DNA from 2 places in the Paenibacillus sp. CMM36 genome. Region 1 is predicted to be linked to the other one. Evidence: predicted binding sites of a transcription regulator. Region 1 holds the regulator's gene; the other holds the start of a gene.
The links. The regulator CtsR, encoded in region 1, represses protease genes until heat stress. The targets are predictions, from matches to a motif close to ATGGTCAATAAAGGTCAAACA.
Positions count from the first base shown of each region.

Region 1 (7,988 bases):
CGGTTCATCCAACTTTACACCTCCGGCTACGTTGAGATAAGCGTCCTGGTTTTGCAAAAACATGCCCATCCGCTTTTCTAGCACGGCTATGATTAATCCCATTCGATGATGATCGACTCCTGTGCCCATCCGGCGTGGAGATGGAAAATGCGTAGCTGCAATCAATGCTTGCAGTTCAACCAATACAGGCCGGGTTCCTTCCATACTGGCTACAACAGTAGAACCCGCCACCCCTAGTGGGCGTTCAGACAGAAACAACTCGGAAGGATTGGATACCTCACGCAAACCGCTTTCAGCCATTTCAAAAATACCAATTTCATTTGTAGAACCAAAACGATTTTTAACTGCACGCAAAAGCCGATACGTATGATGACGCTCTCCTTCAAAATAAAGCACACAATCAACCATATGTTCCAACAAACGCGGACCTGCAATGGCACCTTCCTTGGTCACATGCCCTACCAGTACCGTAGCAATACCTAGCCCCTTGGCAATTCGCATAAAGCGTGAAGTACATTCCCGCACCTGAGCCACACTACCTGGTGCACTCGTCACCTCAGGCAAATATACAGTCTGTATCGAGTCGATGACCAAAAACTCCGGCTTCAAGCTGTCCACCGCTTCTTCAATCGTCTCCAAATTCGTCTCACATAATACGTATAGGCTGGGGGACAAGGCACCGAGTCGATCTGCACGTAGTTTCGTTTGACGGACAGATTCCTCACCAGACACGTACAGCACCTTTAAACCAGTTAAAGCCAGCTCATTAGATGTTTGCAGCATAAGCGTAGATTTACCGATTCCCGGATCACCGCCCACCAAAACGAGTGAACCCGGCACCACACCTCCACCGAGTACTCGATTCAATTCGCCAATCCCCGTCAAAATTCGTGTTTCTTTGCCACTCTCCACCTCTATAATAGGGAGTGGCTTGTCTTTTGTGCTATGAGTAAGAAGGGAAGACCCCATTCCTTGAGTTTTTACAACGCTTTCCGTTTCTTCGACCATGGAATTCCATGCCTGGCATCCAGGACATTTTCCGTACCATTTGGGCGATTCATATCCACATTCCGTACAGGAAAACTTAGTTTTCACTTTAGCCATACTTTGTTCCTTGGCTCCTTATTGACGACGATGATGTCAAATTTATGTTCATACAGCCCAGAAAGAGCTGTAACAATAAAAGTTTACCATTGAAGCTTGGCGGACGTAAAGCAATATCACAAACTTTCCCAAAGCATTTACCCAACCTTTTCACCGTGTTTTATACACAAAAAGGGTGTCTTCGCAATAGCTTTCCAGCCTGCGAGACACCCTTTTCTACTATTTATTTAGTAAACTGCCTTAGGACTTGGCAGATACATTATCCTTTTTCGTTACAGTCAATGCACCGTTCTCCTCATCAATGAAAAGAGAGTCACCTTTAGTGATGTTGCCAGTCAATAGTTCCTCGGACAGGCGATCTTCAATATGCTTCTGGATTGCACGACGCAATGGACGCGCACCATACGCTGGATCAAAGCCTTCCTTGGCAAGGAATTTTTTAGCATTGTCTGTCAACTCGAAGTCCACTTCATACTCATTCAGGCGCTTACGCAGCTCCTCAGACATGAGTGACACAATTTCAGCAATATGTTTTTCTTCGAGAGAATGGAAAACGATAATTTCATCAATCCGGTTCAAGAACTCAGGACGGAAACTTTTCTTCAATTCATCCATCACTTTGCCCTTCATATTATCGTAATCCGCTCCAGCGTCCACTACAGCTGTAAAACCAAGCGTGGAGTTACGTTTAATCGCCTGTGCACCAACATTTGATGTTAGGATGATGAGTGTATTACGGAAATCAACGACACGACCTTTGGAATCTGTCAGACGACCATCTTCCAGTACTTGCAGAAGAATATTGAATACTTCTGGGTGTGCTTTTTCAATTTCATCCAGCAATACAACAGAGTAAGGCTTACGACGTACCTTCTCGGTCAGTTGACCGCCTTCCTCATATCCAACGTACCCTGGAGGCGCTCCTACCAGACGAGACGTTGAGTGTTTCTCCATATATTCAGACATATCAATACGGATAACCGCATTTTCATCTCCAAACATGGATTCAGCCAAGGCGCGTGCCAACTCTGTTTTGCCAACCCCAGTTGGACCGAGGAAAATAAAGGACCCAATTGGACGCTTCGGATCTTTCAGTCCGGCACGTGCCCGGCGAATCGCCCGGCTTACTGCCTTAACTGCTTCGTCCTGTCCAATTACCCGCTCATGCAGCAACTCTTCCATATTCAACAAGCGGTGTGTTTCTTCCTCTTTCAGCTTGCTGACTGGAACACCTGTCCAGATTGCAACGACTTGAGCGATATCCTCTGGGGTAACTTCAGAATCTGTACGCCCCTGTTGTTCTTTCCATTGGTTTTTCGTCACGTCTAGCTCTTCGCGGATTTTTTGCTCTGTATCGCGCAGGGCTGCCGCTTTTTCAAACTCCTGACTTTGTACCGCTGAATCCTTTTCCTTCCGGATATCTTCCAGACGGTTTTCCAGCTGTTTCAGGTTTGGCGGTACAGTGTAAGAATTCAGCCTTACTTTGGAGCCCGCTTCATCAATAAGATCAATAGCCTTATCTGGAAGGAAGCGGTCGGTGATATAACGATCTGACAATTTTACGGCCGCTTCAATAGCTTCATCTGTGATCTTTACACGGTGATGCGCTTCGTAACGGTCACGCAGACCATACAGAATTTGAATCGCCTCTTCTGGAGAAGGTTGATCCACTGTAATGGGTTGAAAGCGACGCTCCAAAGCAGCATCTTTCTCAATATATTTGCGGTATTCATCCAGCGTGGTCGCACCGATGCATTGCAGCTCGCCACGTGCCAGAGCAGGTTTCAGGATGTTGGACGCATCAATTGCGCCTTCCGCTCCACCAGCACCAATCAGCGTATGCAGCTCGTCAATGAACAACACGATATTACCCGCTTGACGAATCTCGTCCATAATCTTTTTCAAACGATCCTCGAATTCGCCACGATACTTGGTGCCTGCTACCACAGAGCCCATATCCAGTGTCATTACGCGCTTGTCGCGCAACGTTTCGGGAATCTCATTCGCTATGATTTTTTGAGCCAATCCTTCGGCAATCGCCGTTTTACCTACCCCAGGCTCACCAATCAGAACCGGATTGTTCTTTGTACGGCGGCTGAGCACCTGAATTACGCGTTCAATTTCCTTGCTACGCCCAATAACAGGGTCCAGGTTGTTTTCCTTCGCAGATGCCGTCAGATCGCGTGCCAGACTGTCCAGGGTTGGCGTGCTGACATTAGCTGGAGCACCGTGATGGCTGGAAACAGCCTCGCTGCTGCCGAGCAATTGAAGCACTTGCTGACGCGCTTTGTTCAGACTGATGCCCAGGTTATTCAGTACCCGTGCTGCTACGCCTTCGCCTTCACGAATAAGACCCAGCAAAATATGTTCTGTACCTACATAGGTATGGCCCAGTTTGCGGGCTTCATCCATAGACAGTTCGATGACTTTTTTGGCACGTGGAGTATAGGCAATGTTCGTCGGTTGCTCTTGACCGCGTCCAATCAACGTTTCCACTTCATCCTGGATTTTTTCCAGTCCCAGGCCCAAACCGATTAAGGCTTTCGCTGCTATTCCTTCACCTTCACGAATGAGGCCTAGCAAAATGTGCTCTGTACCAATGTTGTTGTGTCCCAATCGAACTGCTTCTTCCTGAGCCAAAGCAAGCACTTTCTGTGCACGTTCCGTAAATCTTCCAAACATCATATATCCTGCACCTCCACAGTGTGTATTTCAGATCATTTTATATATTAAAGGGTTGTGCCTAATTTTTGCCGGATCAGCTTCGCCCGGTACATATCGCGCTCTTCGGTATTCATTTTATCCCCAAAGCTTTTTTGCAGGAACCCGGGTTGTGTCATCACATTCAGCTCATTCATCGCTGCGGTGGAAGGACGCTCCAAAATTCCCAAATCTACGCCAAGACGTACATCAGACAGCCGCTGTGCAGCCTCCTTGGAATCCAATACTGCTGCATACGACAAAATACCGAATGAACGCATCACCCGATCTGTAATTCGCAGCATAGATTCATTCATTAGCCTTTCTCTGGCAGAACGCTCGTGCTCAATAATTTGTAGCACCACGCCATGTAGATTCTCAATAATCTCCGCTTCGGTTTGTCCCAGTGTAATCTGATTAGACACCTGAAACAAATTTCCGACCGCTTCGCTGCCTTCACCGTAAATGCCGCGAACTGTAAGACCTACCTGTGAAACAGCAGACAATATACGATTGATTTGATGAGTCATGACTAATGCGGGCAAATGCATCATCACCGAAGCTCTCATACCTGTGCCGACATTCGTTGGACAACTGGTTAGAAAACCTCTCCGATCATCAAATGCATAATCAACATGCGCTTCAAATGCATCATCAATAACCATAGCGCGTTCCCAAGCTTCTCTAACCTGACATCCCGGATATAAGCACTGGATACGCAGATGATCCTCTTCGTTTATCATAACACTAACCGATTCATCATCGCTAATTAAGACAGCACCGTTACGAGATTCGTTCGCCAAATTAGGACTAATCAAATGCTTCTCAACCAGCACCTGCTTGTCGATCTCATCCAACTCGGATATTTTCAACGTATGAAAAGTACCAAAACCGCCTAAATCATCATACTGAAGGATATCCGTCAAGCGCTGAAGTGCTTCTGCCGACTGCTGATTGGTAGCAAGCATGGGAAAAGGCAGATGCTGCAAGTTACGCGCAATTCTTACCCGGCTGCTAATGACAATCTCCGAATCCGCAGCATCACCACGCATCCAGTCACTTAGCGGCTTCTCCGTAAACCGAATATTGGGCATTACGCATCCCTCCTACTCTTCACAAACTTTACTCTTCAGTCATTTCTTTTTCAAGCTCTCTGATTTGATCCCTAAGCTCAGCAGCTGATTCAAACTCTTCCTGTACAATGTGCTGTTGCATCTCTTTTTTCAAATCGTCAATTTGCCGTTTAACCTTCAGTCGGCCACCAGTGCGAACCGGAACTTTACCAACATGATTCGTACTGCCATGCACACGCTTGAACAGAGGGTCCAGACGATTATCAAAATATTGATAGCACGACGGGCATCCGAAACGTCCCAGCTTACTAAACTGTGCATAGGTCATGCCACAATCCTTGCATTGCAGGTTCTGCGGACCACTGTGGCCTGGAGACTGGCTCTTTGTACTGGAGTCAAAATCCAACATCCCCGACAGCAAGCTATGAATTGAAAAGCCGTTAGGTGTTCCAGGGATCATCTCCCCTTTTTCCTTCGCACACGTCTCACAAATATGAAACTCTGTCTTTTCGCCATTCACAATTTTGGTGAAATGCAAAGTTGCCGGCCGCATATTACATTCTTGGCACAGCATAAAAGCACCTCCTTCAATGTCAGGATTTAATACCCACCCTACATCCAAACATTAGTCTCTATTCACACACTATTTGGTCGCCAGCAACGAGATCAGCATAGCCTTAAGCAATCTTGCTCGCAGTTGATCACGATAGGGAAGCTTCAGTAATAATGTATCTCTCGATAAAGCAGCCTTCATTAGATTAGCTTCCCTTTTGCTTAAAAAATGGGCTTCCTCTAACTGATAAATCAGTCCTTCTGCTGCTGATTGGCTAATTTCCTCCCCGATGCTCTGATGAAGATGTGTATGGATGGCATGCTGTGCGGGTAGCTGAATTCGCTGAATACGAATGTAGCCCCCACCACCGCGTTTACTTTCCACCACATAGCCTTTTTCCAGCGTAAACCGGGTGCTAATTACATAATTAATTTGCGACGGAACGCAGGAAAAGCGGTCAGCCAGATCATTGCGCTGAATCTCCACCAAACCTTGGGGACTTTCCAGCAATATACTCTTCAAATATTGTTCAATAATATCGGAAACATTGCGCATTTCATCATCCTCCACTAACGGAAACGCAAGTATTCAAGTACATTTCACGCTCCACAGAGTCCGCCGTATATTGAACTTAACCAAACGGTAAAGTCACGAATCTAAGCTGTATTGAGGCTATTGCCTGTTCTACATCCATTGAAATGTACCGTCTTGTCTCTAGTGTGGCCTTTATTTGCGATTAATCATACACTTCTCTTATGTTCATAAGAGTCAGCTCCTAACTATACGCAAATCATTTCAATTCTCGTTTGCTTCTTTACTATCGAAATTACTTCATACGGCCAATCCATCAGCATAATACTTCTACAGAATCACACTAGGTTTGATTGACTTTGACTTTCTTTGACTATATTCACATTATAGCACATTATTCATTTTTGCCAAGGGGTCAATACCATTTTTCGCAATCTAATTATGTTTTATACAATACCATAAAAAAACTCTTCCCATTACAGAAAGAGTTGAAAATAATGATAACCACACAAGTTATATTCTCTGAAAGATGAGCTTAAAAGATCTAAATAGGCCTTTATCAGAAAAAATCCAATAAAAACGTTTGATTTACTGGTATTACGCGTTTAAGGGCAGACACATACTCACTGCTACCTTCAATACGCCCCCATTTACACAGATCATCAACCTGCTGGTAGCCAAGCATCAGAGTCGTCAGTGACTGAATCCCAAGTTTCAAGTCAACTACTATGGCATTTTTAGATGAAATGCTTTTGTTCACTCTCTCCAGACACCCTTGCCCTTTCGTCGTAATCGTTAATCTCCATACTCCTTCATTCCATGGAGCATACCGATCAGTCAGATTTAAGGTTAAACTTGTTTCCTCTCCAATCTGCTCAAAAGGGAATCTTTCTACAAAAGCAGCTGCATCCACAATACGCCCCATAAAATAAGGCACAGTTTCCTGTTGAATTCGAGGATCATCAAGTAAAAATGGCAAATTGTCATCTGCTGGAACGTAAATAAATTTACCTTGGGTTATCATTGAGTCATGATTTGCAAAATAAGTCCATAAAGCCCGACGAGCCGTCTCATTTTCATATACCAACTCATCACAATTCAACTGTTTATCTTCAATTTTGTATAGTGCATATCCTTGCGGATCGCCTGTTTCTGAGTAATATACCGCAGTTCGATAGTTCTCACTTAAAATCCGCTCTTGCCACCATTCCTTATCTCGTACCAGCGTGCCATTATAACGAGATGCATACGCTTGATACACTTGGTCCAGTTCTGAAATATCCTTGATATCGCGTTTGACTGTACCTTCTGTTTTAAGTTTTGCAGGGAATTTATCAATGGGAATGACGTATTTTTTGTACTCTGTATACGTTTCCCATCCAAATTTACGGTAGAAGGCAAAGGAGAATGGATGCAAAAAAGAAAGACTTTGTCCCGCAGACTTCATCTCTTCAAGTGCATGCGTCAATAAACGTGATACCATGCCTCCGCGACGCTTTTCTGGCCACGTCGCCACACCAGCAATGCCCCCCATATCAAAAACCTGACCATTTATGTATACCTGAAGCGGTAACAAAGTCAGTTTAGCATTTAAGTCATGTCCGTCGAATATTCCCCATGTTTGTTCTGGTTTGAATTTCTTCTTGGCCTTTTCCAGATCCTCTAGGGACATTGTAAACTGAAAAGCATATTGAGATAATTCAATAGCCGCTTCAAATTCCTCACGCTGTAATTGTCTGATCTCCATATCTTCATCACCTCGCTCGTATACTTGGACATCCATAAAAAAGATTACACACTTAGAGTGTGGCAAACCCCATTCTCTCTGTCAACCTTAGAAGCAGGTGGCCATCTAAAAATGCATAAAAAAAGGATGATAATCTCATTGAGATTATCATCCTCAGGCTGTCGAGAAAGTCTCGACAGCCTATTTTATGTTAATTTTGTTTAAGACGACACCGCGTTAATGTTGTATAATATAGGTAACTATTGTAGAACGGATGGTGTTGATATGCTACGCTCCAACC
Region 1 covers NZ_JBSEDY010000023.1:51,661-59,648, forward strand. Annotated here, with positions in the region: gene radA (DNA repair protein RadA) at 1-1,104, opposite strand, end outside; gene clpC (ATP-dependent protease ATP-binding subunit ClpC) at 1,345-3,789, opposite strand; gene ACWA2B_RS26080 (protein arginine kinase) at 3,834-4,898, opposite strand; gene ACWA2B_RS26085 (UvrB/UvrC motif-containing protein) at 4,927-5,451, opposite strand; gene ACWA2B_RS26090 (CtsR family transcriptional regulator) at 5,521-5,985, opposite strand; gene ACWA2B_RS26095 (GNAT family N-acetyltransferase) at 6,521-7,708, opposite strand.

Region 2 (7,988 bases), on a different contig from region 1:
CTTTCATCGCTGCGTTGATTTCTTCAGCAGTTACGTTTTTCTCCAGAACTGTTACCAACTCAGTCAGGGAACCTGTAGGTACTGGAACACGTTGAGCCGCGCCATCCAATTTACCTTTCAACTCAGGGATAACCAAACCGATTGCTTTAGCAGCACCAGTTGTGTTAGGAATGATGTTTTCAGCTGCTGCACGAGCACGACGGAAGTCACCTTTAGCATGTGGAGCATCCAAAGTGTTTTGGTCGCCAGTGTAAGCATGAATTGTAGTCATCAAACCTTCAACGATACCAAATTTATCTTGCAGTGTTTTAGCCATAGGAGCCAGGCAGTTCGTTGTGCAAGAAGCACCAGAGATTACAGTTTCAGTTCCATCCAGAATTTCATGGTTTACGTTGTAAACGACAGTTTTCATGTCGCCAGTAGCTGGAGCGGAGATAACAACTTTTTTAGCGCCGCCTTTCAAATGTTTCTCAGCAGCTTCTTTAGTTGTGAAGAAACCTGTGCATTCCAGAACGATGTCTACACCCAGGTCTCCCCAAGGGAGTTCTTCAGGGTTGCGGTTAGCCAAAACTTTAACTTCTTTACCGTTTACTTTGAAGAAGCCATCATGTACTTCTACTTGTCCTTGGAAATTACCTTGTGTTGTATCATATTTCAACAAATGTGCCAACATTTTGGAATCTGTCAAGTCATTGATTGCTACTACTTCAATACCTTCCACGTTTTGAATCCGACGGAAAGCAAGGCGTCCAATACGTCCGAAACCATTAATACCAACTTTAACTGTCATGAGTGAGTTCCTCCCAAAGTTCGTTTAGTTTAGTTTTATATATTCAAGACAGACCCGAAAGCCTGTCAAGACAACACGATTCATAAATCCTATATTAATCATTTAAATAACGACTTACAATCTCAACAGCAGCGCCTTCGTCGGTGACTAGAATGTCTTCTTGCCCGAAACGCAGTACCGCATGAATAGCGGCCGCCTTGTTCTTGCCTCCAGCTACACCTAGAACCGTATCGGTACGCCTAATGTCCTCCAATCGGAGTCCAAGCGTCAGCATTCTGTGAACAACGACGCCATCTTCGTTAAAATAATAACCAAACGATTCGGCTACCGCCCCTTCACTGCTGATCTGGGCAAAGGTTTCGGGATCAAGTTTACGTCTATGTGCCATCGCTATGGCGTTGCCTATCCCGTGAATGATGATACGACTCTCGCGAATCAGGCTCAATATATCCTGAATGTTCGTATCTTCAAGCAAGGAGTTGTAAGCATGATTGCTGAGCAAATCCGGTACATGGAGCAGACGGTATTGAGCGCCGACCTTGCGAGCCATTGTGGAAGCAATTGTGTTGGCCTGCATTTCCATGCTTTCTCCCAAACCCCCGCGTGCCGGTACAAACCACCCACCCTTAAGGGGGCCATTAGAAGGCAATGCCAGTTGTTCCGCCACGTCTGCAATCGTCGTGCCACCTGTTACAGCGACCACATCCTCGTCGTCCATAACACTTAGCAACGCTTTTGCTCCAGCGCGCCCCAGCTCCTGCTTTGTTAACGGAGAAACATCCGAATCCCCTGGAACGACAACCACCTTCCTCAAACCATAGGCTTGACGAATCTGGTCCTCCAATTGGGACAGGCCGAACAAGTTATTCGCAATCGGCTCCAGCTGTTCCAGCAGATCCAGTCCTGCTTTGCTCACCTTCATGCCTACACTCTCAATCTCAATTAGCCCCTGAGCTTTAAGAAGATCGGTTTCGGCGCGCAACACGCGCTCGGTCATGTTCAGTGAAGCTGCCAGTGTTCTGCGTCCAACAACATCGGACAGCATAATCTGATGCAGGATCGTGTACCTTTTTTTCAAAACATCCATGAGGTCGGGCAGAAGCTGCTTCTGTATTTCTAATATCTTTCGCATGCTTTCCACTCCCGCACACTTCTAAGTTCTGTCTCTAACTGGTCTTAAAACGTCCCGGGATAACTTTTTAAGTCCCACGTATATCTTAACCAATATTTGCTCCATATGCAAGTCTATCTGAACCTATATTTCTCAACCATTTGTCTGAATATGCGCATTTAATAAAAGCTTGCAATTCACTGCTGTATATCATATAATCATCTTTGTTTCCAATTAGCTGTTTAATTAGTTAGTTGTTTGCATTGAATCAACTATGCGCCCGTGGTCCAACGGATATGACGTAGGCCTCCGGAGCCTGAGATCGAGGTTCGATTCCTCGCGGGCGCGCCATTTTAAATGAACGCTTAAATGCTTCTATATAATGTTTTAACCAATAAGAGCGCTGAGGGCTCTTTTTTTTAATCATTAGTTTGACTTTCTTTGACTTTTTGTTTGAAATTGTTTATCATGTGGTTAATACGGTAACAGTTTATAAATAAGGGACGTGTACTCGGCATGTCCACCAAATCCACTAACGATATTTAAGGGAGGTTTTTTGACGTGAGCTATGTTCCTATGGTAGTAGAACAAAGTAACCGCGGCGAACGCGCCTATGACATTTATTCCAGACTGTTAAAGGATCGCATTATTTTGTTAGGCTCGGACGTCAATGACGTTGTAGCCAACTCTATAATTGCGCAAATGCTGTTTTTGGCTGCCGAAGATCCTGAAAAAGATATTCACTTGTATATTAACAGTCCTGGCGGTTCCATTACAGCTGGTATGGCCATTTTCGATACGATGCAATACATTAAACCTGATGTATCTACGATTTGTGTAGGTATGGCGGCTTCCATGGGCGCGTTCTTGCTGAATGCAGGCGCCAAAGGTAAACGTTTCGCTTTGCCAAACAGTGAAATTATGATTCACCAACCTCTGGGTGGTGCACAAGGCCAGGCAACGGATATCGAAATCCGCGCACGCCGCATTCTGAAAATGCGTGATAAACTGAACCGCATTCTCGCAGATCGCACAGGCCAACCACTGGAACGTATTGAAAAAGATACAGACCGTGACTACTTCATGTCTGCTGATGATGCCAAAGAATACGGTATTATTGATAAAGTGCTAACTAGCTCCTCTCCAGAAGGTGTATAAGAGAAAAAATTTGCCTCTCGATAGCTGGTAAATGAAAAAGCTGCTCCGGATGTTATTATCCGGTAGGCAGCTTTTTTGCTTTATTGTTTTTTAGAGTATAGACAGTCCAACTTACTCATTTCTACTATTAAATCTGTCCCGCAAAAGGCTTTCCGCCTTGAGGCAGCAGTTGACCGAACGAGTAGGTAAACTCCGGAATTCCATACGCGTATGGCGCATAATCATACAAATCAAACACGATTGTTACTCCACTGTTCGTCACATAAAAATTCTGATCTGCCGCCAACTCTTTAAATTTACCGAATCCTTCACCAGCCTGAAGCGCATCGATTTTTTTCTTCAAATCAGCATTGAGGAACTTTTTGTAATTTGGATTCGCCTTCAATACGTCAGACAACTGCAGCAGTTTACCATCAGCGAGCGAGAACGTATATCCTTTACGTACCGTCATTCCATGTGCGCCACCCATATACGAGTAATCCTGCATAATCACACTTAGAATACCGTCCTTGTTATAGGCAATTGCAAAATCATTTTCGAAATCATACGGTCTTTCTGTTGTAGCCTCTCCCTCAGCCACCATCTTTTTGCCTGCTGCCAATATACCCTCTGCATGCTTTTTAAGCACATGGTTAATGGCCTGCTCTGCCTCAGGATTCAGCTGGCTGCCGCTGATTTGCGGATACTTAACTTTGTAAGATACCTTCGCATTACTCGAAGCTGGAAGTGTTTGAGACGCAATTGTGATCGGGTTTAGCTGACTTTTACTTAGCGTTACTGTCTTCTGAGCTGCGTTCCATTGAGCATCTATGCCTAGATAGTCTTTCAACAGACTCATAGGAATGTATAGCTTCCCAGCGATCTGTTTGGCATCCATACTACGTGTATTGATTCCATTGACGTTGACGTAGGCATCCGAGGAAGAAGCCATAATGTAAAGTTTATTGTACCCGCTACCTACGGTATATGTCGTTGCTTTCGCATCATAGCTTACTGGAATCCCCAAGCTGTCACGCAGTGCGGCCACCGGAATCATTGTACTCCCGTTCACTTGAACACCTTTAGCGGGCAACGTTTTACCATTCCATTGGATAGTGATTCCTGGTTGCTGTGTTGCCGCTTGCTGCTGTTTAATCGATGCTGCCTGGATATATGAAACGGGAACAGCTGCGACTCCTGCTAAAATCCCTGCTGCCAGCAGTGCTGAACCCCATTTTTTCGTATGCTTATTCATATTAAGTATTCCTCCTGTTATTATTTCTGTATTGTCTATGTGTAAATAATCACTTTACTTATTATATCTATACCCCATTGTATGTAGTTTACAATCTGTACACTCCCCGATTTCAATCTGTACACCTAGTAACCCTTAGCTATGACAGACTCATTACAAAAAGGTTTCGGTATACAAAAAAAGCCAGCAAGCCAGCCTGCGCATGATGCAGGCCGCTTGTGGCTTCGTTTGATGATCTATATTAGTTCATTTCGTATTGAGCCGACACCTGAACTTTCACTGTTACTTGCCCCGATTGTATCTCTGTCCCGCTACCTGCTAAATCCATGAGCGATTTTGACATGGCATTTTCACGTTGTGTAAAGACTTGTGCTTCTCCGCCATCTACCGTCACATTCACAAGAGCACCTAATCCGCGTTTGGCCGCTTTAGCTACAGCACTAGCTTTAGATTGTGCGCTTCCCAATGCTTTAGTAATGGCTTCTTCCTCATAAGTCGAAGGATCTTCCACGGAAAAACGAATATTATCTACGTTATTGGCTCCGGACTTGGTCGCCTCATCCAACAACTGACCTATTTTATCCAAATCGCGGTATTTAACGGAAATTGTATGGTTGGCAGTGTAGCCTTTGAGCTTCTGCCCTTCTTTTTCGTTATAGGTGTAGTTAGGCTGTACATAAAACTGGCTGGTCTGAATGTCATCTCCGCTGATGCTCCACTTTTCTTTCAGCAGTTGTGTAACCTTGTTCAATTTTGTAGCATTAGCTTTTTGAGCAGCGGCTGCCGTATTCCCTTCCGATTGTACACCGATAGAGAGATAAGCAATATTGGGCTTTGCCAATACTTCCCCGCTTCCAGTCACATTAATTACACCGTTTACCGTCGAAGCTGTTGACGCAGCATAAGCACGATCTGCCCCTGTCCATAATCCTCCTGCTACTCCCCCTGCTATTAATGCACCTGTGAGAACTGCTGTGGCTACTGTTTTTGTCCAAAGTCTCATTGAATTCAACCTCTTTCTAGTAAATGTTTGTACCTTCCAGACGGAAAAGACGGAAAAAGGTTGCAGCCAAGCGTACAAATTTCCGAAACAGAGCATGACCACGAGGATTTTCATTATTTATAGTTTGAACTTAATACGGCCTCTATATCCAATAAATCCACAATAAAACAGTTAGCTGAGGAGTGTTCGAAGGATTTTTTTCTGGATATAAAAAAAGCCCCAAAGGGGCTTTTCACTAAGATCATACACTATATTACAAGCAATTCTTTGTTTATTGATTTTCCAGCTCTACCTTACTAACCAGACTTACTAAAGCGTTTACAGCCTGTTCGGCATCCGCACCTTCAGCACTAATATTGATTTCAGTACCTGTGCTGATGGCAAGACTCATAATACCCATGATGCTCTTGGCATTAACCTTTTTGTCATCTTTTTCCACAAAAATCTCAGATGAATATTTATTCGCTTCCTGTACGAACAACGCAGCAGGTCTGGCGTGCAGTCCTGTTTTCAAACGTACGACTACCGGATGTTTTGACATGTCAGCTTACCCCCTCATCAAATAAATCTGGACACTACTTACTCCATTTTATTTATCACATTATAACATTAACCCGGGACAGACACTAGAAAAAAAACTAAAAAAACTGGGGCTAAAAGCCCCACCAACATTCTTTTTACGGAATCAGGCCATTTTCGCCCCTGATTTTGTCAGCCATCTCATCAATTTTGCGAAGCCGATGATTTACACCCGATTTACTCACGACCCCTTTGAGCATTTCCCCGACTTCTTTCAAATTCAAATCGGGATGAGCGAGCCGAACTTCTGCCACTTCACGCAGTTTATCCGGCAAGGTCTCCAAGCCAACTTCTCTCTCCAGCAACTTAATATTCTCAATTTGCCGGACAGCAGCTCCAATTGTCTTGTTCAAATTAGCCGTTTCACAATTGACAATACGATTCACGGAATTGCGCATATCGCGCATAATGCGTACATCTTCAAATTTGAACAAGGCTTGATGCGCCCCAATGATGCTAAGCAGCTCAATGATCTTCTCGCCTTCCTTGATGTAGAGAATAAAACCCTTTTTTCGCTCAATACAGCGAGCATTTAGATGAAACTCATTCGCAAGATCAACGAGTGCCTGACAATGCTCCTCATACATCGAAGAAATTTCAAGGTGGTAAGATGATCCTTCAGGATTGTTGACAGAGCCACCTGCCATAAAGGCGCCCCGTAAATAAGCTCTCTTACAACAGTTTTTCCGAACAATATCCCGATTAATCCCGTCAGTGAACAAGAAACCTTCTGAGACGATATAAAGATCCTTTAGCAGTTGTTGCACATCATTAGGAATACGGACAATGTACACATTATTTTTTTTCAAGCGCATTTTTTTCCGTACAAGCAGTTCGATATGAAGTTGAAAATGCTTCTTGATCAAGGAGTAAATCCGCCTTGCAATCGCGGCATTTTCTGTGGACACGTCCAATATCACCCTTTTATTCGACAGTTGTACGGATCCGAGCATACGTATGAGCGCAGATAGTTCCGCTTTCTCACAGCAGGACTGGCTTTCAATCATCGTAAGCTCTTTTTTCGTTTGTGCCGCAAAGGACAAGGGACTCACCTCCTTCTTAATATCCAGTTTTGTACCAATTGGTAAATATGCTGGCTCAATTTGTCTGCATCATGCCGTAAATACGTGCGGAACAGAACTAATGTATCTGCCACCACTTTATATCCCCGGTCGGTCAGCTCGCCCATGTCTACTTGAACTGGCTTGGCTCCCTGCTCGGCATACATTTCCTGTACTTGGGGTGGAATTTCTCCGTTATTTACAATGACATAGTCGAAGAGATGATGCCCTACATGCTCAAAAATAGCTTGCAGATGGTCTCCTACTGTATAGCCATCGGTTTCACCAGGCTGGGTCATAACGTTACAGACAAATATTTTGATAGCGTCTGATTTCACTACAGCTTCAGCGAGTTTAGGTACAAGCAAATTCGGTAATATGCTGGTATATAGACTGCCGGGGCCAATCAAAATCGCATCAGCTTCATTAATGGCCTCTACAGCCTCAGGCAACGGCTCCACGTGAGTCGGTTCAAGAAAGACGCGTTTGATTCGTCCGCCCGCTTCTGGGATCTTGGACTCTCCGGTAATCACCGTGCCATCCTCCATTTCGGCGCTTAGCACAACGCCTTCCTCGGCTGCTGGCAGCACACGTCCCCGGACAGCAAATACACGGCTAAGCTCACGCACCGCCGTTACAAAATCTCCCGATATATCGGTCATCGCTGCTAAAATCAGATTGCCCAGACTATGGCCTGACAATCCTGATCCCGCACCGAAACGGTATTTCAGCATATCTGACATCACTGGTTCCACGTCAGCCAAGGCAGTCAGCACATTGCGAATATCCCCTGGGGGGGGGCATCTGCAGCTCACTGCGCAAAATCCCGGAACTTCCGCCATCGTCAGCGACTGTAACAATAGCCGTAATATCTAGCGGCTTTTGCTTTAAGCCCCGCAGCATGACGGACAAGCCGGTTCCGCCGCCCATAACAACTATACGTGGGCGCTCCCGTTGTGATCCGGTCTCTTTCATGATTTCACCTCATTAATGCCGGTCCCGATCAGCATCCCGATGCGAAACAGAAACAGATTCTGTCTCGCTGGCACCCA
Region 2 covers NZ_JBSEDY010000010.1:21,413-29,400, reverse strand. Annotated here, with positions in the region: gene gap (type I glyceraldehyde-3-phosphate dehydrogenase) at 1-790, opposite strand, end outside; gene ACWA2B_RS18870 (sugar-binding transcriptional regulator) at 885-1,922, opposite strand; tRNA gene ACWA2B_RS18865 (tRNA-Arg) at 2,178-2,252, shown strand; gene clpP (ATP-dependent Clp endopeptidase proteolytic subunit ClpP) at 2,463-3,059, shown strand; gene ACWA2B_RS18855 (PdaC/SigV domain-containing protein) at 3,187-4,293, opposite strand; gene ACWA2B_RS18850 (SIMPL domain-containing protein) at 4,535-5,296, opposite strand; gene ACWA2B_RS18845 (HPr family phosphocarrier protein) at 5,568-5,837, opposite strand; gene whiA (DNA-binding protein WhiA) at 5,974-6,918, opposite strand; partial or broken gene ACWA2B_RS18835 (gluconeogenesis factor YvcK family protein) at 6,924-7,911, opposite strand; gene rapZ (RNase adapter RapZ) at 7,924-7,988, opposite strand, start outside.
Region 2: clpP (ATP-dependent Clp endopeptidase proteolytic subunit ClpP) is a predicted target of CtsR. The motif match lies at 2,330-2,350, and genes of this name have one in related genera.